Regions from separate parts of the Paenibacillus sp. MDV22-iso6 genome, predicted to be linked through region 2. Evidence: predicted binding sites of a transcription regulator. Region 2 holds the regulator's gene; the other holds the start of a gene.

Region 1 (11,684 bases), on a different contig from region 2:
ACCTTTAGCACCAATGCTGTGAAATATGGAAGTTACGGTCAGGATGTATACGAGCTTCAAGGCCGGCTAAAATATTTGGGATTTTACAATGGTAAAATTGACAGTAATTTTGGCAGCACTACATTGAAATCGGTAAAATGGTTTCAATCGGAATTCGGCATGAAGGCAGATGGTGTCGTTGGAGCCAAAACCAAGCTGAAACTTTACAATGCTTCAAAACAATGGTCGCCAACAGAAACACCGTTGCACAAGGATCAAACTTCAGGAGATAGTGGGAAAAATAACAATACTGCGGATAAAGAGCAGGACAATATGGGCTCAGCCAATTCCATGGGGTTGTCGGAGAACGAAATCAAAATTATGGCTAACGCCGTATATGGTGAATCTCGCGGAGAGCCATTTGAAGGTCAAGTTGCAGTAGCGGCAGTTATCCTGAATCGCGTGAAATCACCGAGTTTCCCGAACACACCGTCAGGAGTAATTTTCCAGCCGGGTGCGTTTACTGCCGTTGCAGACGGACAGATTTATCTTGAACCGAATGCACAAGCTAAAAAAGCAGTTGAACAGGCGATGAATGGTTGGGATCCATCCGGTGGATGCCTCTATTATTTTAATCCGAAGACAGCTACTTCCAAATGGATCTGGACACGTCCTCAGGTAAAAACAATCGGGCAGCATATATTCTGTATGTGATGATCTTGGAAGCAACCAGAAGGCGTGACTTCGGTTGCTTCTTGCCTTTTGAATGGGTTAAAATGGTTGTTACGTTTAAGCTTCACTTCTTGCACGATAAATGACGCCGTAAAGGGGTTTTGACATTTGAATACATCAGGATTTGAACGAGGAAACCGGAAAGAATTCCGCATACATGTTCTTCCTACGAAACGTTTTAAGACATTTGCGATCTCACTTTACGCAGGGGTTCCCCTGCAGGAAGATACGGTTACCAAAGTAGCCTTAACACCTTTCGTACTTCGGCGTGGGACCGAATCCTATCCGGAAACAACGCAATTTCGTGAACAATTGGAACATTTGTATGGAGCGGGTTTTGGTTTTGATGTCTATAAACGTGGCGATTACCAGATCGTACAGTTCCGTATGGACACCATCAATGATTCCTTTGTTGGTGGGGACGAGCAGCTGTTGGATCGTTCTTTTGCTTTTTTGGGAGAGGTGCTTACACGCCCTGCACAGGAGGATGGACATTTCCGAACCTCTTATGTTCAAGCTGAGCGGGAGACTGTTCGCAAAATGCTGGAGTCCATCGTCAATGACAAAATGCGATATGCTGCGGAACGTAGTATTGAGGAGATGTGTAAAAACGAACCTTACCGCTTGCACCCGCTTGGTGAGCGAAAGGATTTGCCGGGCATTGATCCAGATACATTGACAGCTTCGTATCAGGAATGGTTACAGCAGGCAAGTATGGACTTGTATGTGGTGGGCGACACCACACTGGAAGAGGTAGAGAATCTGGTACAGCGTTATTTCAATGTAGAACGTGCCACCTCTTCCGACTATCATACACAGGAAGCTATTCGTGGAGATAAAGAAGTGGAAACCGTTGTAGAACGGCTTAATGTTAATCAGGGTAAGCTCAATATGGGGCTTCGCACGTCTATCACATATGGTGACCCTCAGTATGCGGCAGCATTGATGTATAACGGCATTCTCGGAGGATATCCTCATTCCAAGCTGTTTGTTAATGTTCGTGAAAAAGAAAGTCTGGCGTACTATGCCTCATCGCGTTATGACGGACATAAGGGTATTGCAACGATCCAATCGGGGATCGAAATCCCCAATTACGAAAAAGCCGTTATGATTATCAAGCAGCAGCTGGATGAAATGAAGAACGGGAATATCACTGACCTGGAAATGTCTCAGACCAAAGCGATGATCCGTAATCTGCTCAAGGAAATGCAGGATTCTGCGTTTGAGCTAATTGCTTATGATTTCAATCGACAGTTATCCGGCAAAGAGCGGACCGCCGAGGAACTGCTGGCCCAGGTAGAACAGATCAGCAAAGAAAATGTTCGTGAGGCGGCAGAGAAATTCCGTCTGGATACGATTTATTTCTTGCGTGATGAGAAGGGGGAATAGTCGGTGGAGAGCATAACATACGATCGTTTGCAGGAAACGCTGTATTACGAAGTGATGGATAACGGGCTGCATGTTTATATTTTGCCTAAACCGGGTTTCCAAAAAACTTATGCCACGTTTGCAACCAAATACGGTTCGGTCGACAATCATTTTAAAGTTGAAGGACAGGAAGAAGTAAAGGTTCCGGACGGAATTGCTCATTTTCTGGAACACAAAATGTTTGAAGAACCGACAGGTGATATTTTTGCCACATTTGCTTCTCATGGAGCTTCTGCCAATGCTTTTACCAGTTTCGATCAGACTGTTTATTTGTTTTCGGCGACGGAATATGTCAATGAAAATATACAAACATTAGTTGATTTTGTGCAAAATCCTTACTTCACCGATCAGAATGTAGAAAAGGAAAAAGGGATCATCGCACAGGAAATTAATATGTATGCGGATAATCCAGATTGGCGCGTTTATTTTGGCCTGATCGAGGCGATGTATCAGAAACATCCCGTGCATATTGATATCGCCGGAACCGTTGAATCCATTGGCACCATAACCAAAGAAACGTTGTACACGTGTTACAACTCTTTTTATCATCCAAGCAACATGCTTCTGTTTGTCGTGGGTGGAGTAGACCCGCAGGAAGTGATTGATATGGTTCGTTCGAACCAGGCAAAGAAAAATTATAAACCTCAAGGAAAAATCGAGCGGATATTTGAACCGGAACCTGAGAAAGTGGGGGAAGCCAGACGTGAATCCAAGTTGGCCGTTTCTCTGCCCAAATGTTTGTTTGGCTTTAAGGAAACCGATGTGGGACTAACTGGAGAAGACCTGCTGCGCCGGGATATGACAACCAAACTAATGATGGATCTGTTATTAGGTTCCAGTACCTCGCTATTTCAAAAATTGTATGATGAAGACCTGATTTCGGACAGCTTTGGACATGAATATAACAGTTCGCCGCAATACGCTTTTTCTGCTATTGGCGGGGACACCAAAGACCCTGATCAACTGCTTGCGCGTATCCGTGAAGAAGTCGATGCTATTGTGGAAAAAGGCTTTGATGCAACCGATTTTGAGCGCGCACGCAAAAAGAAAATAGGTGGATATTTGCGTATGCTCAATTCACCAGAAAACATTGCAAATGAATTCACGCGGCAGCAATTCCGTGGTGGTGATTTTTTCAACATGCTCCCGTTGTATGAATCGCTTACACTGGAAGAGGTAAACCGCAGATTGAAAGAGCATATTCGTTGGGATCAACTGGCGATATCGCTTGTCGTGAGTCCTTAATATGGAGAGGGGAACAGGACAATTGAAGCCAATTGGAGAAATGACGGTACTTGTAACGGGCGCGAGCGGAGGCATTGGAGCGGCCATCGCAGAGCGTTTTGCCAAGGTGGGCATGAATGTAGTGATTCACTATATGAAATCGCATGAAGCAGCTAATGAAGCTGCGAGAAGGTGCATGGAACAAGGCAGTGGTAAAGTCATGACGGTGTCTGCTGATCTTCGCAGTCGGGAGCAAATTGAACGTATGCGTGAGAAGCTGGAATCACATGGGCTGATGCCGGATATTCTGGTGAACAATGCAGGGATATCTCATTATGGAATGCTGGCCGATGTTACGGAAGAAATCTGGGATGAAGTGATGGCGATCAACCTGAAAGGCACGTTCTTGTGTACACAGGAAATGATGCCTCACATGATCTCCCAAAGATACGGTCGAATCATTAACGTTTCGTCTATCTGGGGACTGTCGGGTGCCTCTTGTGAGGTGTTGTATTCTACAACCAAAGGTGGTGTAAATGCATTCACCAAAGCTCTCGCCAAAGAGTTGGCTCCATCTGGCGTAACGGTGAATGCTGTAGCTCCAGGCGCGGTTCAAACATCCATGTTGAACCATCTGGATCAGGATGAACTAAAAATGCTGGAAGAGGAAATTCCGGCAGGAAGACTCGCCCAGCCAGATGAAATCTCCTCACTGGTCTACTTCCTTGCACTTCCCGAGTCCGGATATATTAATGGGCAGATTATAAGTCCAAATGGTGGCTGGCTCACGTAATATATGGGTGCGCGAATTCAATTTTGTTTTAACTTCGTGGTATTGCCTTGATGGAAATTAATGATTTGTAGATAATCTTCAATTAATTCAAAAATGCTCGTATATAAAATGTCCGGGAAGCACATATTACAACTGTTGATTTTAAATCTCATGCGTCAAGCAAAGGAGGATTTATCATGTCAACAGAAAAAACGGTGCTCACGAGTTTTGACACTTGGAAGAAGTTTTTGGGTGACCGCGTACAGCAAGCAGAGAAGATGGGAATGAATGAAGAAACCATCAACAAACTTGCGTATGAAATCGGTGACTTCCTGGATGAGAAAGTAGATCCGGCGAACCCTTCCAACCGGGCATTGAAAGAACTATGGGAAGTCGGCGACGAGGATGAACGTCGTACGATTGCGTGCCTGATGGTCAAATTGGCCAAACAAAACGCATAAGATTACAGATGGAGAGCTCCCGCAAGGGGGCTTTTCTCTAATGATTACACATTGATTACAGACCTGTTCTTGTAATTCATTTTCTTTTTATATATCATTAACGTGACCCATTTTTAGAAGATATCTCAGATTGTCGTCCAATGGACGCGTTCTGTTACTGTCGAATAATGTGGAATAATGCTTTACGGGGTGTTTAAATGGAATCTAAACAATGGTATATGGAGTATAAAATACATAAGAACAGACCTGGCCTTTTAGGGGATATTGCCTCTATGCTGGGGATGCTTGAAGTAAATATATTGACCATCAACGGTGTAGAAGGCAAAACCCGGGGGATGCTGCTGGAATCGGACGATGACGAGAAGATCCGTCTGCTGGGTGAAATGCTTGGCAAAGTGAACAGCATAACTGTGTCTGCTTTGCGTCAACCGAAACTGGTTGATATTCTGGCTGTGCGTCATGGTCGTTATATTGATCGTGATTCGGATGATCGCAAAACATTTCGTTTTACGCGGGACGAACTTGGGTTACTTGTGGACTTTTTGGGTGAAGTATTTAAGAGGGAAGGCAATCAAGTCATTGGTTTGCGTGGAATGCCGCGTGTAGGTAAAACAGAATCCATTATTGCAGGCAGCGTATGTGCGATGAAGCGCTGGACGTTTGTTTCCTCCACACTTCTTCGTCAGACCATAAGAAGCCAGATGTCCGAGGACGAATTGAATCCAAACAATGTGTTTATCATTGACGGAATTGTCAGTACGATTCGTTCAAGCGAACGGCATTATAATCTGTTACAGGACATCATGACGATGCCAAGCACCAAGGTTATTGAACATCCGGATATTTTTGTGCAGGAGTCTGAATATGATTTTAATGATTTTGACATTATTATTGAACTGCGCAACAATCCGAATGAAGAAATTATTTATGATACGTTTACGGCCAGCTACACCGACGAACTGTAACGCTCCGTACGGGATCATGAAATAGATAAGCAACAACCATAGAGATAAACATAAGGAGGAGATGGCATGTCTGAACTGGGTCAGCAGTTAAGAGAGGCCCGGCTGCAAAAAGGGATGAGTCTTGACGATGTACAGGAAATGACTAAAATTCGCAAGAGGTATTTGGAGGCAATAGAGGCAGGAGACTACAAAGTGCTGCCTGGTAGCTTCTATGTGCGTGCATTTATCAAAACCTATGCGGAAACGGTGGGACTAAATCCTGATGAGCTGCTGGAGGGACATAAGAAAGATGTACCTGCAGAAGAAACGGAAGCCACCATGGAGCCGGTTATTCAAAAGCGTTCAAGCCGCCCGGTAGAGCGCAGTAACCGCTGGATGTCTGTTGCGCTGATGTGGACTTTTCCGGTATTAATTCTTGTGCTGTTGTACGTGTATGTAGTGATGAACAGGGATGATTCGGATACACAAGGGCTGGATCAGACGAAGATCACAGACAGCCAGCAGCAACCTCAAGATAAACCGGATGAGCCTACAGATAATGGTCAAGCTTCCAATCCTCCAGCGAATGAATCAGGTAGCGGAGAAACGAATGAAGGCGAAGCAGGCGGTAACGGTGGCGGAACAGCAGAGGGGCAGCCTGACGGACAAACTGACGGACAGACGGATGGGCAAACGACGGGTGAAAATGAAGAGAACCCAACGGATAATACGCCAGCTTCTGTAACTGTTGCTGAAGACGGAAAATCAGGCAATATTACGAACTTCAAAGTAAACGGCAGTGCAGGGCAGCCTGTGACCGTTACAATTAAAGCAACGGGGCATAGTTGGCTCGAAGTATACAAGGGCGAGAACTCTAGTGGAGAAAAGTTAGAGTACGGCAACACCGCTGAAGGAGACAGTTATACTTTTGAATTGGACAGTGCAGGAATGTACATTAAGTCCGGTTACGCTGCAGCGACCACAATTGAGGTTGCAGGGCAGGTTGTGACAGACGGGAAAGCGACAAACCGCATTCGGTTAAGACTTGGTGAGGATACGTCCTCCGCAGGTACTGAAGGCACTACGACGAATGAAACAGGAAGCACTACCGAAGGAAGCACCGGCACTAACGGCGAATAACCAAAGTTTCTGCGGGAGACACTAACCTTGTCTTAACTTGCAGTCAACTTTTGGTGAAGTGAGGTGGATGGCTGTGACAGTCAGCTGGATCGTAACAGGTTTGGGGATCATTGTCAGCCTCCTGGGTTATTACTTGACCCCAACTGCTTGGGGTTACGGTATTTTGGGTTTTGGACTTGCACATGTACTTCTGGGTGTGCTTGACATGTTCAGACAGCCTAATCGCAGTCGTTATTAGAATGGCAGCCGCACGGTAAGCATTTTTGGCAACCACCTCAAGTGGCAGCCAAAAATGCTTTTTTATTTTGAAAAACCTCATAAAATTAGACTTTTGCTTGGCGTATCCTCTATAATGTTACAGAACATATGATTAACTGAAAGGGTGACTGGTTTGAGTTCAGAAAATTCATTTGATATCGTGTCCAAAATGGACTTGCAGGAATTGACAAATGCTGTTACACAAACGGAAAAAGAAATTGGCACGCGTTATGACTTCAAGGGCAGCAAGAGCAGTCTGAAACTTGATAAGGATGCGTTAACGATCGTATCTGATGATGAGACCAAACTCAAGGCTGTTATCGATGTACTGCAATCCAAGATGGCTAAGCGGGGTTTACCTTTAAAAAACATTGATTATGCAAAAGTAGAACCAGCTTCTTCAGGTACAGTCCGCCAGCGTTTGAATTTCAAGCAGGGGATTGATCAGGATATCGCTAAAAAAATTAATATTCTGATTCGTGACTCCAAGATGAAAGTGAAGAGTCAGATTCAGGGAGATCAGCTCCGGGTAACAGGTAAAAGTAAGAATGATTTGCAAGCAGTTATGCAGTTGTTGAACGGTGCCAATCTACCTCTAGATCTGCAATATACAAACTTTAAGTAAGATCTCCTCATTGTAGCTAGGTATGTTTTTTGACACTGCAATTGGCGTATATTATACTAAGTGTGCATTGCTGGCAGATAAGCATCAAAGCCCAGTCATCATCGTTTGCTGACTTTGTGAAAAGCAGTACATCTTCTGAAAGTCACCGGAACGTTTAAAACGGTTTTGCGTTTGAACGGTTGACTTTATTTTTTGCGTTTTTACATAGTGAGAGCACTTTAGTGCTGATTGACAGTGAAACTGTAAATTTCATGTTCCGGATGATGAATACGGGATTAAGATGAATGTTTGGAGTAATGGAGGATAAGAGGGAGGGCGTCTTGTGAATTTACCCAACCGGATTACGCTTGCACGAATTTGCTTAATCCCTTTTTTGATGGTGTTCCTGCTCGTAGATTTTCCGTTCTATCCAGAGCCGTTGCAATTGGGAAGCTTATCGCTCCCGTATAATCAGTTGATTGCTGCTGTCATTTTTATCATTGCAGCAAGCACGGATGGAATTGACGGCTATCTGGCGCGGAAAAATAATATGGTCACCAACCTGGGGAAATTGCTTGATCCGCTGGCTGACAAGTTGTTGGTTACTGCGGTGCTAATTTCTCTTGTGGAAATGGGCAAGTTGGATTCCTGGATTGCTGTGGTCATTATTAGTCGTGAGTTTGCGGTTACCGGCTTGCGTCAGATTGCGTTATTGGATGGTTCGGTTGTTGCGGCAAGTGCCTGGGGCAAACTGAAAACCGTCGTGCAAATTGTGGCGATTGTACTGCTGTTGTTGAATAATTTCCCGTTCTCATTCACGGGTATTCACATGGACGTTATTGCCGTTTGGGCTGCAGCGATTATTACGATTTGGTCAGGTATTGATTACTTTATCAAAAACAAAAATTTGCTTCATTTATCGAAAGCGTAACGTTTGAGGTTAAATGGGTAAGTATGAAGAAATCATTTGTACGAAGGGCAATAGGAAATTATCCTATTGCCCTTTGATCACTCACCACGTGTACAGGAGGATGCTGAATGAAGGCAGAAATCATTGCAGTTGGCACAGAATTGTTGCTTGGACAAATTGTGAATACCAATGCTCGATATCTATCCCGTGAATTGGCTGCAATCGGGATTGATGTATATTTCCAAACGGTGGTTGGTGATAATCTAAATCGACTTAGTGACGCTATTCGCATCGCTCAGGGTCGTGCAGACGTCATTTTATTTTCTGGGGGCATCGGTCCTACACAGGATGACCTGACCAAGGATGCGATCGCGGCGGTCTTGAACCGCAAGCTGCATATAGATCGAATGGCCATGGACAAAATCGAGAGCTTCTTCCGAGATCGTAATGTAGACATGACCGAAAACAATCGTCGTCAGGCAATCGTTATAGAAGGCGGGACACCGCTGGCGAACGAAACAGGCCTTGCCGCAGGAAATGCGATTTCTGACAATGGCAAGCATTATGTAGTGATGCCTGGACCACCGAAAGAGCTAATTCCTATGTTTGAACAGGAAGTTAAGCCTTGGTTGTTCCAGCATGTACTGACAGAAGAAATGCCGATCTACTCGAAAATGCTGAAGTTTGCAGGAATTGGCGAATCGGCATTGGAAGACCGACTCCTTGATCTGATTGATACACAGACAGATCCTACCATTGCTCCTTATGCAAGTGAGGGAGAAGTTACGGTACGTGTATCTACAAAGGCTCCAAGTGAGAATGAGGCAAAGCTGAAGCTGGATGCAATGGAAGTTCAGATTCGGGAACGATTGCCAGAGCATCTCTACGCGAACGAGGATGTGCCTATAGAGTACACAATTGTAACGATGATGTCTGATATGGGTCTGACTCTTAGCGCGGCTGAGAGCTGCACAGGAGGGCTCGTCATGCAAAGTCTGACATCAGTTCCTGGCAGTGCGTCGATGCTTAAGGGCGGAATTGTATGTTACTCCAATGAAATTAAAGAGAAGCTGCTCCATGTGCCGCATTCCTATCTGGAAGGTGAAGATGCACCGGGCGCAGTGAGTCCGGAAGTGGCCAAAGTGCTGGCAGAGCAGATTCGAATGATTGGGGATGCCGACTTCGGTCTGTCAGTGACAGGTGTAGCGGGACCTGGTTATTCCGAACGCAAACCGCCAGGTCTTGTCTTCATCGCTCTGGCAGAGCGTGGTAAAGAGACAGAAATTCATGAACTGCGCATTAATGGCAATCGGGAGACGGTTCGGATTCGTTCAGCGAAAGCGATTCTTTACCGTTTGTGGCGCAAGCTTGTGGAGATGGACTAGTTAAGAGCTCGGATTGCATTTGCCAAGGCAAGCAAGTATAATAAAGGAAGACGGAAGAACCGTAAAATCAGGCTTTACAGCCTTGTTTACGGTTCTTTTTTCTGTTTAATGGAAAGTTTCCTTGAGGAAGAGGCGCCTCGGCCTTTACAAAAAAAAACGAATGTATGTTCGAAAAAAAGCTTGGCAAACGTGTTAAAACAAGGTATCATTATCTTATAAACAGTAAAGGGTGTGAGCTTATTGTCAGACCGTCGTGCCGCGCTTGATATGGCGCTCCGTCAAATAGAGAAGCAATTTGGTAAAGGATCCATCATGAAACTGGGTGAGTCGACTCACATGAATGTGGAAATTATACCCAGCGGTTCCTTGGCTTTGGATATTGCATTAGGAACAGGCGGCTTGCCTAAAGGCCGTATTGTTGAAATATATGGACCTGAATCTTCTGGTAAAACAACCGTAGCATTGCATGCTATCGCTGAAGTACAAAGAGTGGGTGGACAAGCTGCATTTATCGATGCCGAGCATGCTCTTGACCCACAATACGCCAGCAAACTGGGTGTTAACATTGACGAATTGCTTCTGTCTCAGCCAGATACGGGTGAGCAAGGGCTTGAAATTGCAGAAGCTCTTGTACGTAGTGGTGCTGTGGACATTGTCGTTATTGACTCTGTGGCTGCATTGGTACCGAAAGCAGAAATCGAAGGCGAAATGGGTGATTCCCATGTCGGTTTGCAAGCGCGTCTGATGTCTCAGGCACTGCGTAAACTGTCTGGTGCAATCAGTAAATCCAAAACGATCGCGATCTTTATCAACCAACTTCGTGAAAAAGTCGGGGTTATGTTTGGTAACCCAGAAACAACACCTGGTGGTCGTGCCCTGAAATTTTATTCCACGGTACGTCTGGATGTACGCCGTATTGAGAGTATCAAATCAGGAAATGACATGATTGGTAACCGTACACGTATTAAAGTGGTGAAAAACAAAGTAGCACCTCCGTTTAAACAAGCGGAAGTGGATATCATGTACGGTGAGGGTATTTCGAGAGAAGGCAGTATCATTGACATTGGTACTGAGCTGGACATCGTCAATAAAAGTGGTGCATGGTACTCATACGAAGGCGAGCGTTTAGGACAAGGCCGTGAGAACGCGAAGCAGTTCATGAAAGAGCATAAAGATATTGCTGAAATCATTGAACAAAAAATTCGTGTAGCCAGTAACTTGACTACTGCAGTTCCTGCGCCAACTAGCGAAGAGCAACAAAAAGAAGCAGCAGAAGAACAAGAACTATTTGAAATTAACGAGTAACCTCCCTTGTAGGAAGGGCCCTAGAGGGCCTTGCCCTCTGAACTCCCAAAGCTTGTCTGATTGAGCTTGCTCGATCTAGCTTGGGGTATGGTGTGTGCGCTCGCGCTGTCCAACAGCCTCTGTCCGAATGGGCAGAGGCTGTTGGCACGTTTACTATTAGGGAGAGGCCGGATATTGTTTCCGGCCTTTTGTATTAGCGTCTGATGTCTCTGTGAAGTTACGCTAAACGTATTCAGTGTAGCTGTGTTATCTCCGTCGGAGATGTATTCGAGGAAGTCTTTTATTTTGCTATGTACTTGTCAGTTAGGCCGTGCAGTTTGACACACAAAATGACATGGAAGGGGAGACCGAAATGGATCAACATGAAGATGATTTATATGAAGAAGCCGAGCTGGAGGGAATCTCCCAATTCCCGGATAACGAAGAACTTACCATTACACGAGTTGAACGAACGAAGAGCAGGGAAGCTCGTTACCGAATTACCTTTGGTTTATATTCAATTACGGTGCTTGAAGATGTAATGATTAAATATCGGATGACCC
Region 2 (11,684 bases):
AAGCCTAATAAGCAAATTCTATTATTTGCTCAACAAACCCCTGTTCAATTCGAACAGGGGTTTCTGCATATTCAGATAGTATACAACATTAGATGTTCTATATAAAATAATGTGGATATTTTGCCTTCATCTTCTCTTGTTCAACAACAACTAGTCTGAGATGAGCTTCCATAACCTCAACAGCTCGCTCGGTTTCACGTTCCGTGATAAGTCGGTATATTTCTTTATGTTGTGAAATAATTACCTCTGCATCGGAATCTTCAGACAAGCGTAATAAACGAAGGCGATTAAAGGGAATATTGAGCTGCTGTAGCATTTTCCAACTTCTCATTTTTCCTGTGCCTTGAAACAATATCTGATGAAACTCTTCATCCAGTTCAAAAAGCCGATAGAAATTATTTTTCCCTATACATACTTCCTGCATGGCAATATTGGTTTCAAGTCTGAATCTGAATTCTTCCGGAAAAAAAGCACAAGCCAGAGTGACAATTTCCTTCTCCATCTTCTCTCTCATAAACCGGCCTTCTTCAACATGCTCCAGATTAATATGGGAGACAATGGTTCCACTCTGTGGAATGATATCCAGTAATTCTTCCTCGGCAAGCTTCATGAAAGCTTCACGTACTGGTGTTCTGCTTACTTGCAACTCATCCGCAATTTCCTTCTCGGAAATCTTGGTACCAGGCTCAAGTTCAAGGTGCAGAATTCGTTCCTTTATCAGATTGTATGAATAAGCCCGGGTCGAACCTCTAATCTTTTGATTAAGTGACATTCCTTAACCTCTTCCTCTCAGCCATATTCATCCATCTTAGCACAATTTGCCGTTCCACTTAAATTCCATTAATGAAACGGCAATGGGCAAATTTCAGTTTATATCTATTGTTGCTTGTTTTCTTTGTACTTCTTATATGTGTCATTGGAAAGCTGCATATACTGAGGCAAGCCTTGGCTCTCCAGCTCTTTTACAAATGCATCAAACTCAGAAAGTTTGCGTTCTCCCAAAATGAATTTAAGCGTATTTTGATCCGAAAAATCCTTAAGCGGTGTGCTAAGCAGTGTCACCTGTTCACGATCGATATCCGAGTAAGGAATTGGCGGCTCCGCAGGAACCACTTCTTTGATATCTTTCATGTCTTGCTGGAATTTCAGTTCTTCCTCACTAAACATGGAGTGCAACAAATCTGTGGTTCCTCCATAGGCAAACACACCACCGGAGAATCCATAGTCGATGCGCAAGTCCTTTGTGCCTTTTGGATTCAATCCGTTATAGTTCACATCTTCGGCCAACTTACGAACGCCATCCTGTTTGGTGAAGGTTTCGCCTTCTACACCCCATTTGGCAAATTCTTGACCTTCATCACTATAGTATAACCAGTCAATAAATTGCATGGTTGCTTTGAAATTCTCGTTGTCTTTAATTTTACCGGAAATCATGACACCGTTTTCAAGTCTGGAGCCGGACATCAATTGACCTTTTGGACCACCAGGAACTGTAATTTTGGCGATGGAGAAATTTCCTTCTCCCAACGTTTTATTCATGTCATTACGATGAAGCACTACCGTTTGCGAGTTACCATTAATAATGAAGGATTTTCCAGAAACAAACTTTTGAATAGCCTGGTCATCGTCCTGGGTGAAGCTTTCTTTATCCAACAGCCCCTCCGATACAAGCTTGTTAAAGTAAGTTAACATTTCCTTGTATTCCGGCGTAGTCGAAGTGTATACAAATTCATCTTGATCTTCTTTATACGTTAAACCATTGCCAAATCCCCACCCAGCTTTCGTTCCAAAACTGGTAGCAGCAATATTCAAGGTACTGTTAAATTGGAAACGATCTGAGAACGGAACGGAATCTGGATAGATTTCTTTTAGCTTTTTGGCGGCATCATACAATTCGTCCCATGTCTTTGGAATGGCAATGTTATTTTTCTCAAAAATATCAGTTCTCACAATAAGGGTATAGTCCGGCCAAACCTCTTCATGTAAACCTGGGAGTACATAATATTTCCCATCTTCTTGTCGAAGACCCTCAAGTTCATCCTGAAGTCCCCATTTCTCAACCTTATCTTTGAAATTGGGCATCAAATCAACATAATCACTCACTGGCAAAATCGCACCAGAGGATACAAAAGCAGATTCTTCACCCGGATAGGTTTTCGGAATAACCAGAGGGGCATCTCCAGAGCTGATCAGAAGGGATCTTTTCTGGGGATAGTCACTCATCGGAACGATGGTAGGCTCCAGCGTGACTCCGGTTTTTTCCGTGATTTTTTGGAACAGGAGCCAATCCTTTTTGTACGGGTATGCTGGCTGGTCGCTGTACAGAATAGATAGATTAAATGGTTCAGCGGCTTTGAAGGTCTCTCCTACACCATAGGATTCCATGGCCCCCTTGGATTCTGGTTCAACTTTCTCTCCACCAGCACCGCTGCTACATGCTGCCAGAACGACACTCATCATTGTTGCCAATACCATCTTGCCTACAAGCTTACGTGGTCTATGTTTCATTCATTTCTCCCCCTGCATGTGGTTTAGATTGGCCTTACAATCAAGATGTTGAACTATATCGGGTTAGGATTACTGTTTAACAGATCCCAACATGATACCGGTTACAAAGTATCTTTGAACAAATGGATAAATCGTTAAAATAGGCAAAATGGTGAGTACCATCGTGACCGATTTGATATTTGCAGAAATTTGAGTCAGATTATCCGCTGAAGCACCAGCCGAAGCACCTCCCGTTGCACCTGCAATCATGTTGCGCAAGTAGATCGTAACGGGAAACAGTTCCTTTTTGTCGAGATACAGGAAGGCAGGAAACCATGAGTTCCAGTGTCCCACAGCGTAAAACAGAACCATCGTTGCCATGACAGCTTTACTCAACGGTAGAATGATCCGTAACAAAATGCCATACGTATTCAAACCGTCAATGGCTGCCGCTTCCTCAAGCTCCTCAGGCATGTTTTCGAAAAATGATTTCATAATTAACATGTTATAAATGCTGATTGCCCCAGGCACAACCAGTGCCCACATCGTGTTATTGAAGCCCAGAGAGTTAATCAGGACATAGTTAGGAATCAAACCGCCACTGAAAAACATCGTGAACACGGCGAACATCGTCAAAAATTTTCGTCCCATCAATCTTTTCTTGGATAAGGCATAAGCGAAGATGGTCGTCATGAACATGGAAATCAAAGTACCTACAACGGTATATATAATTGTGTTTTTATAGTTGGTCCAGAACATGCTGTCGCGAGAGATGGTCTTGTAGGTTTCTACATTAAACCCTCTTGGGATAATGCTTACCTTGCCTGAATTGATATAAGCCTCGCTACTGAAAGATTGGGCCACGACATTCAGAAACGGATAGAGCGTGATGAATACCACAAGCAGCAAAAAGATGGCATTGAAAACTTTAAATACTTTGTATGATTTTGATTCCAGCATATTGCTCCTCCTTTACCACAAGCTTCGTTGTGTCAGTCTGCGTGAAATGGCATTAACCGAGAATACCAGGATCAGTCCAATAATGGATTCGAACAAACCAATGGCGGTAGCATAGCTGAAATTGCTCGACTGCAAACCTACCCGGTACAGATAAGTAGAAATCACGTCAGATGTCTCGTAGATCAGCGGATTGTAAAGGAGCAAGATTTTCTCAAATCCAACCGCGAGGAAATTACCCATATTCAAAATCAGCAATGTAACGATCGTTGGCAAAATGCCCGGTATGGTTATATGGAGGGTTTGCTTCCAACGGTTCGCACCATCGATCCGCGCAGCCTCATACAAAGAATCATCAATTGTTGTCAATGCAGCTAAATATAGAATGGCTCCCCACCCCATACCTTGCCAAACCTCAGAGGTGATATAGATTGTTCTGAACCATTCCGCACGCTGCATGAAAGGAATGCTGTCACCAGTAAAGAATGAAACCATTCCATTAATGGAGCCATTAACTGCCGTTAATTGCAGAATCATTCCGGCAACGATGACGATGGACAAGAAGTGCGGAAGATAAGATGCGGTCTGCACAAACTTTTTGAAACGTTTGCTTTTCACCTCATTCAGCAGCAATGCAAAAATAATCGGAACTGGGAAGGTGAAAAGTAACGCAAGTCCACCAAGCATAAGTGTGTTCCCAAATACTTTCCAAAAGGTTGGGTCTTGAATGAACATCTGAAAATACCTGAATCCAACCCACGTCTCTCCAAAAATACTGCCTCCCGGTACAAATCGTCTAAATGCGATTACATTACCGAGCATGGGCCCATATTTGAAAATAATAAGATAGATAATTGGAAGAATTAACAGTGAGTACAGCTGCCAATCTTTGCGAAGCAGAGCTGTAACAGTTTTTAACCTGCTTTCTTTACGTAAAGATGTCATCGATAGCGTCGTTTTAGCGGTTTCCGACTCCATATGTTATTTCACTCCGATCCTAAGCTTGATAAAATAAAAGCGTTTTCGATCAATTCTTATCATCTCTTCTTTTTGTAGAAGACAAGTAATCAGATGAACTTCACCCCCACCAGTAGAATAAAACAAATAATGTAAGCGATATCAATTATGGAGATCACTAGAGACACATATTGGTTAAGATGCTTATCCTCATTTTCTTACTAACCACTTCATGTTGTATTTCCAGAACTAAATGGTTACTTCGATTATGTAAAGCGCTTACAAACAATGTGAAAATTATAGCGAAAAACTCCCGCTTCCACTTCATTCAAGTAAGTCAACAGATATTCGCTACATTCATTCGCATACTAGTCATACTAGTATGTTAGTTATATTCTAAATCAGCAGTTCTATAATTTCAATAACTTTTAATAAAAAATTTCATCTTTTGTTATTACGGTATAGTTCAAGCTGTCCCAACACAAAAAAAACATTGTTAGGTTTTATGGATAAAATACATCTCATAAAACCTAACAATGTTTGAGTAGTACACTAAAAATACGATTTATGATGCACTCATTGAGAATTCAGCAATGATTCGTTCCAATTCGGATAAATGCTTGATTTGATGGTCAGGCACATACGATTCGGTATTCTCTTTATTCTCACGGTTAATCCAAACAGATTGAATACCTGCAGACAATGCTCCACGAATATCAGTCGTAAGCTTATCTCCAACCATCATACTCTCCTCAGGTTGCACTCCCAGCTTACTCAATGCGTGCTCGAAGATCGAAGGATCAGGTTTGCCTTTACCGAACGAACCCGAGATAATAATTTCGTCAAAAAAAAGAGCCAATTCAGGAACGCCGTCAAGCTTCTCTTGTTGTAAAGCAGGACAGCCGTTGGTTAAAAGCAAAAGCTTGAACTTCCCTTGTAGATGACTCAACGTTTCCATCGTTTCTTCATAGACATGGGGTCTTGATCTCCGCTCCGCCCCAAATTGTAAGGCGAGTTGTTCCGCCAGATCTTCACGATCAACACCCAACTTTAACAAGCCACGACGCCATGACTCTTTACGATATGCGGGTGCAAGCTGCTCCAACTGGCGAAACTCCGGCTGATCCCCACCCGTGAAGTTAGCCCAAAGACCTTCAAACGGGTTAATCCCAATCATTTTGGTAAACGAAAAAGTTTCATAAGACTCATACAGATTACGTGCCTCATTACGAACAGCTTCTTCAAGGTCTTCGGGTTTAACGCCCGTCTCTTGAGCTGCGATCAAGCAAGTCTCATGAAAGGCCTCTCGAACACTGCGCTCATCCCACAGTAAAGTATCATCTAGGTCGAACAAAATCGCTTTTAACGCCATTTCGGTCATCTTCCCCTTTATGCAAAATTACTTTTTCTCGTATGTTTCCACGGTGATCTGATGTGCTTTGGCGAATTTCAGAAGACGTTCAGTAATTGCATCAGTATCATAACGATTCAGTAGTTTGGTAAATACCCATCTCTTACCTCGTGCATTATGCTCAATCACAACCGTACCTGGCTCAATTCTGAATTTCACGATATCGTCGACTCCAATTGAACGCTCACGGTTCCCTTTTGTCGTCAAAATCCGGTTACTTCCTATTTTGACATAAGGACGACGGAGCATGAAGATGACTGCCAAAAATACATACAGCAACAAGGTCACCCAGTCCCAAGTGGTCATCGGAGCTTTGACAAGAAATGTACTCATAAAGAGGTACAGGAATGCTAGTCCGATCAGAAAAATAGGAAACAGAAGACTGCGTCCTTTAAATACGTCCTCACCTGGTGTGCCAGAAACCGGTTTACCGCTTTTTTTACGTTGCTGATTCAACTGCTTAGAATTTTTTCGAACCGTTCTCTCGAACGAACGCGACATGAGAATCCCCCTTAGATGTTCTTTGTATCGGCTTACATAACTGCAAACCAACATTTCCCCCTATAATTTGCAACCTCTAGATAACAGGAAAAAACCTAAATATCATAATGATATCATTAGGTTTCCTTAATGTTTGAGTTTGCCTTGGTGGCCTTGATCGTTCTCATCATCTACAATTTCAATCGTATCCAGTTGTTGTCTGAAATTGCTTCGAATGTTATTCAAATAGATTTCTCTAAGTTTGGCACGTTCAGCGAGCTCTTCCTCTGTCAATCCAGTGGATTTTTGCTTACGGGCCAATTCATTAATACGTGCTACCAGACTATCTATATCCAAGCTTGTCCCCTCCAAAAATACAAAGTCATATTAACTTTGACATGTTAAGGGCAGCTTGTCAAGCTGACACGCATTAGCGCGTGTGGATATGCAGCTTTAATCTGTGAATTGAGGCAGTATTAAGACTTGTCCCACCTGTATTGAAGTTGAATGAAGTTGATTCACTTTCTTGATTGCTTCTATATATACACGTGTATCCATTGTTTCAGGTTTGTGATCCAATGATATACTCCATAGTGTATCTCCTTGTGAAACTGCCATCTTCCCTCCAGGCAATAAATCGTTCTCATTGCCAGCGAACACAGTGAGTACTGTACTGCATCCAACCAGTATAATTAAGCTTACGATTATTAATTTCAAGACCCAAGTTGGGACATTACCTTTTGCAAAAACCTTCTTAAAATTCCTTATGTTAGTTTCAACCACTTCTGAACGCACCGGTTCGTAAATGCTTTGATAAGTAGAATATCTCATTAAATATCGACCCCCAAACGTTTGTTCCTATCCGTTGAAATCAATATAACACGAACACTTGTTTTGTACAATAACTTTTTAGAACAATTGTTCGCTTTTTTTGTTGCATCCTACATTCTATTATCTTTCTTCTATTGTATTGGAATTGTCATTTGCAGTATTTGATTAGACTAAAAGAAAATTTTCATCTTAATTCGCAAAAAAACATTGATTTTATGGCATTTTATTTAGAACTTATGTTTGTACGAACGGAGGTTCTATGTTATAATTTTCCCAAACGTTACTAAAATGGGGTTGATACGGTATGTCGAAGATATCCAGCAGGCAACAGGCTATTCTGGAGTTTATACGCAATGAAGTCCGGTTGAAGGGGTATCCTCCTTCCGTACGCGAAATTGGTGAAGCCGTTGGGTTGGCTTCCAGCTCTACAGTACATGGACATCTGGATCGTTTGGAGAAGAAAGGTCTGATTAGACGTGACCCAACCAAACCAAGAGCCATTGAACTTCTCAGCCAGGAAGAGTCAGAGCATTCACATCAGTTTGCTCACAGCGTTGCTCGCATTCCTGTCGTGGGTAAAGTTACTGCAGGGGTTCCGATCACAGCAACAGAAAATATCGAAGATTACTTCCCTCTTCCTACGCATTATGTAGGCGAACAGAAAGTATTTATGCTTTCGGTCGTGGGAGACAGTATGGTTGAAGCAGGCATTGTTAACGGAGACTATGTTATCGTACGTCAGCAGCAAACTGCAGATAACGGCGATATCGTAGTAGCCATGACTGAAGACGATGAAGCAACGGTAAAAACGTTCTACAAAGAGAAAGATCATATTCGTCTTCAACCGGAAAATTCGACTTTTGAACCGTTGCGTTTGAAACACGTTAGCATCCTGGGCAAAGTCATTGGCCTTTTCCGTGATATTCATTAATATGTATTGAAGTTGTACAGAAGTCTCACAATAAGATACAAAAAGAGGTTGTCCCGTTCAACGGGACAACCTCTTTTTTCTTATACAACTTATATTGTTCTACGTTAGTAGATTATTCGCTGCGTTTAAGAATGCTTTTATGATGAGAGAACACATCAAAACTCTGTTGACCATGGTAGGAACCCATTCCACTTTCTCCTACGCCGCCAAACGGAAGATAATGTGATGTCATATGAGACAATGTATCATTAATGCAACCACCACCAAAAGATACTTGATTCAGAACCTGATTCTGCAGATCCTCATCCTGAGTGAAGAGATATAATGCCAGTGGTTTTGGACGGCGAACAATCTCATCTAGCATGGGATTGAGGTCGGTATACTTAAATACAGGAAGAACTGGACCAAAGATCTCTTCTCGCATCACTGGGGATTTCCAATCCACTTCGCCCAGTACTGTTGGTTCAATGAGCAGCTGATTACGTTCAGAACGTCCACCGATCATTGCTTTGCCATCTTGGAGTAACACCGATAAACGATCAAAGTTACGTGCGTTGACAATGTGCGGGAAATCAGCATTTCTCATCACATCGTCTCCAAATTTATCCTGAATTTCTGCACCGATCAATTCCAATAATTTGTCATGTACTTCCTCGTGCACAAGCAAATAGTCTGGAGCGACACAGGTTTGCCCAGCATTCAGGAATTTACCGCGCACAATGCGCTGAGCTGCCAGCTTCAAATCTGCATCCTGGTGGACAATGACCGGACTCTTACCACCTAGTTCTAACGTAACTGGAGTCAAATGCTCAGCAGCTGCCTTCATAACAATGCGGCCAACACCTGTACTGCCTGTAAAGAAAATATAATCAAACTTTTCTTTCAACAATGCCGTACTCGTCTCGACTTCCCCTTCCATAACTGCCAGGTACTCACTAGGAAATATCTCATGAATCAAATCATAAGTCAGACGTGACACGGCTGGGGTTAATTCAGACGGCTTAATAATGGCACAGTTACCCGCAGCAATGGCTCCAATTAGAGGCCCGAAAGCCAGTTGGAACGGATAGTTCCATGGTGCAATAATAAGAGCAACTCCATAAGGTTCAGGATAAATTAAGCTTGTTCCATCAGGTATAGCAGAATTTGTAGGCACAGGTTTTGGTGTAGCCCATTCCTCCAAATGTTCCAATGCAAAATCCAGTTCACCCAACACGATCCGAATCTCAGAGCCATAAGCCTCTGTTTCAGATTTATTTAGATCCGCACGAAGTGCGTCAAGAATACGTTGTTGATATTTCTCAATTCCCTGTCTTAATTGCTGAAGAGCACGAATACGGTACTTAATAGACTTAGTCTGACCTGTATAAAAAAATGTCCGCTGTTCGGCAACCAGTTGCTTCTCTTGTTCCATATTAACATCTCCAATTAATTGTTCAAAATTTAATTTCTAAAAACATAAATGAATTATAACGCAATTATATGAAACTATCAACATATAGATACTGTAAAAACAGAGCAAACAATTAAAACGCACTCTCGCTTCAACGATCTGATCATAATTTAATTAACCATTCTATTTCTTATTGACTACATAAAAAGCCTTAACACTAATATGCCAAAAATTTATGCTACGAATGCCAGCTTCCTCTTTACATTCTTATTCCAGTCCCCGTTTTAGTCCAACATGATGTATCCATTCTTCCAAATGGTGGGCACGTGTTCTGTCTATATTTACTCTTCCTGAATTTTTTCTTCATTATATACACTTTGAGGGAGGATACTTACTGACATCTCTTTATCAGAATAGGATTGACAAAAAAAGAAGTGATTGCTACAATGGCCCTCATATCAAAAGGAAGGATGATTCAGATGATTCGTCGTCTAAAAAAACTAAAGAATGTAGCTACCGCATCACGCTTCTAAGTTACTCAGAAATAAAACTTAGAAGCGAGGAAACTAAAATGAATATAAACCAATTTAATCACTGGTCTGAAATTAAGTATTTAAAGGATATTGTAACCAATCCATTAATTGAAGTCGGCGATTACTCTTATTACTCCGGTTATTATGATAACCATTCATCTTTTGAAGACGGATGCGTGAGATATTTATGGGGAGATGACAAATCGAGAAGCTTATTCAACCCCATTGAGGAATTTGGATGGCAAATAGATCGATTGATTATTGGTAATTATGTATGTATCGCAGCCGGTGTCGTTATTCTTATGGGAGGAAATAACAATCATCATGCGGAGTGGATCACTGTTTATCCGTTCGCTGATCAAATTAGCCATTCCTTCTCACCCAAAGGAGATACCATTATAGAAAGCGATGCCTGGATCGGCATGAATACAATGATTATGCCTGGTGTTACCATTGGTGAAGGTGCGATTGTTGCAGCAGGCTCAGTTGTAACAAAAGATGTCTCCCCTTACACGATAGTAGGTGGAAATCCTGCAAAAGAGGTAAAGAAGCGTTTCTCAGAAGAAGAAATCATGAAGTTAAAAGAAATGCGCTGGTTTGATTGGAAGAGAGAATCAATTGAAGCAGTCACTCACTTACTTTCTAGTTCTTCTATTGATGAGTTATATGAGCATTATTTATCAGAAATTAAGGACTGAGCTCCTATAGACATAAAGCTAGGTAGAATAATATTCTACCCTAGCTTTTTTTATATCTCCTTGCCCATAAAAAGAAAAACCCCTCAGCGCTAGAGCGCCAAGGGATTCAGCTATTAGTACAACGTGATATATTGATCGCGTTCCCATTGGTGGACTTGTGTACGATACATGTCCCACTCAATTTCTTTCAGCTCGTAGAAGTGAGCCAGGGCGTGGTCGCCAAGAGCATCACAGATAACTTCGCTGCGGATCAATTCATTCAATGCTTCTTTCAGGTCAGCCGGCAAGCTTGGAATGCCTTCTTCCACACGCTCTTCTTCTGACATGATGTAGATGTTACGGTCAATCGGAGCAGGTAAGGAAAGCTCACGTTTGATTCCGTCCAGACCTGCTTTCAATAAAACAGCCAAAGCCAAGTATGGGTTAGCAGCCGGATCCGGATTACGAACCTCAACACGTGTACTCAGACCACGGGAAGCTGGAATACGGATCATTGGACTACGGTTACTAGCAGACCAAGCTACATAACAAGGTGCTTCGTAACCTGGTACAAGACGTTTGTATGAGTTCACAGTTGGGTTCGTAATTGCTGCAAACGCACGCGCATGCTTCAAAGTTCCAGCCATGAAGTGACGTGCAGTTTTGCTCAGACCCAGTTCGTCCGACTCGTCTACGAATGCGTTCACTTTGCCTTGGAACAAGGATTGGTTACAGTGCATACCGGAACCGTTCATACCAAACAGTGGTTTCGGCATAAAGGTAGCATGTAGACCATGCTGACGTGCAATCGTTTTAACAACGAGTTTGAACGTTTGGATCTGGTCTGCTGCTTTTAGAGCATCAGCATATTTAAAGTCGATCTCATGCTGACCTGGAGCTACCTCATGGTGGGAAGCTTCGATCTCAAAGCCCATTTCTTCAAGTGTGATAACAATGTCACGACGACAGTTTTCACCAAGATCCGTAGGCGCTAGGTCGAAATATCCACCTTGGTCATTCAGTTCGT

What was found. The regulator LexA, encoded in region 2, represses DNA repair genes until DNA is damaged. The targets are predictions, from matches to a motif close to CGAACATATGTTCG.
Region 1: a site for LexA is predicted at 9,995-10,008, ahead of recA (recombinase RecA). Genes of this name have one in related genera too.

The regions. Positions count from the first base shown of each region.
Region 1 is NZ_JBZVDZ010000005.1:66,846-78,529, reverse strand. It holds gene sleB (spore cortex-lytic enzyme) at 1-693, shown strand, start outside; gene yfmF (EF-P 5-aminopentanol modification-associated protein YfmF) at 820-2,100, shown strand; gene yfmH (EF-P 5-aminopentanol modification-associated protein YfmH) at 2,104-3,384, shown strand; gene ymfI (elongation factor P 5-aminopentanone reductase) at 3,386-4,156, shown strand; gene AC4PM4_RS15360 (DUF3243 domain-containing protein) at 4,333-4,596, shown strand; gene AC4PM4_RS15355 (DUF3388 domain-containing protein) at 4,794-5,561, shown strand; gene AC4PM4_RS15350 (helix-turn-helix domain-containing protein) at 5,628-6,680, shown strand; gene AC4PM4_RS15345 (hypothetical protein) at 6,748-6,918, shown strand; gene AC4PM4_RS15340 (YajQ family cyclic di-GMP-binding protein) at 7,072-7,563, shown strand; gene pgsA (CDP-diacylglycerol--glycerol-3-phosphate 3-phosphatidyltransferase) at 7,886-8,473, shown strand; gene AC4PM4_RS15330 (competence/damage-inducible protein A) at 8,581-9,837, shown strand; gene recA (recombinase RecA) at 10,078-11,142, shown strand; gene AC4PM4_RS15320 (regulatory protein RecX) at 11,495-11,684, shown strand, end outside.
Region 2 is NZ_JBZVDZ010000009.1:175,637-187,320, forward strand. It holds gene AC4PM4_RS24485 (cupin domain-containing protein) at 1-8, shown strand, start outside; gene AC4PM4_RS24490 (GntR family transcriptional regulator) at 98-772, opposite strand; gene AC4PM4_RS24495 (ABC transporter substrate-binding protein) at 877-2,508, opposite strand; gene AC4PM4_RS24500 (carbohydrate ABC transporter permease) at 2,578-3,447, opposite strand; gene AC4PM4_RS24505 (ABC transporter permease) at 3,460-4,422, opposite strand; gene AC4PM4_RS24510 (HAD family hydrolase) at 4,967-5,773, opposite strand; gene AC4PM4_RS24515 (hypothetical protein) at 5,801-6,313, opposite strand; gene AC4PM4_RS24520 (DUF896 domain-containing protein) at 6,440-6,649, opposite strand; gene AC4PM4_RS24525 (LysM peptidoglycan-binding domain-containing protein) at 6,746-7,123, opposite strand; gene lexA (transcriptional repressor LexA) at 7,428-8,054, shown strand; gene AC4PM4_RS24535 (aldehyde dehydrogenase) at 8,167-9,468, opposite strand; gene AC4PM4_RS24540 (CatB-related O-acetyltransferase) at 10,019-10,678, shown strand; gene glnA (type I glutamate--ammonia ligase) at 10,792-11,684, opposite strand, start outside.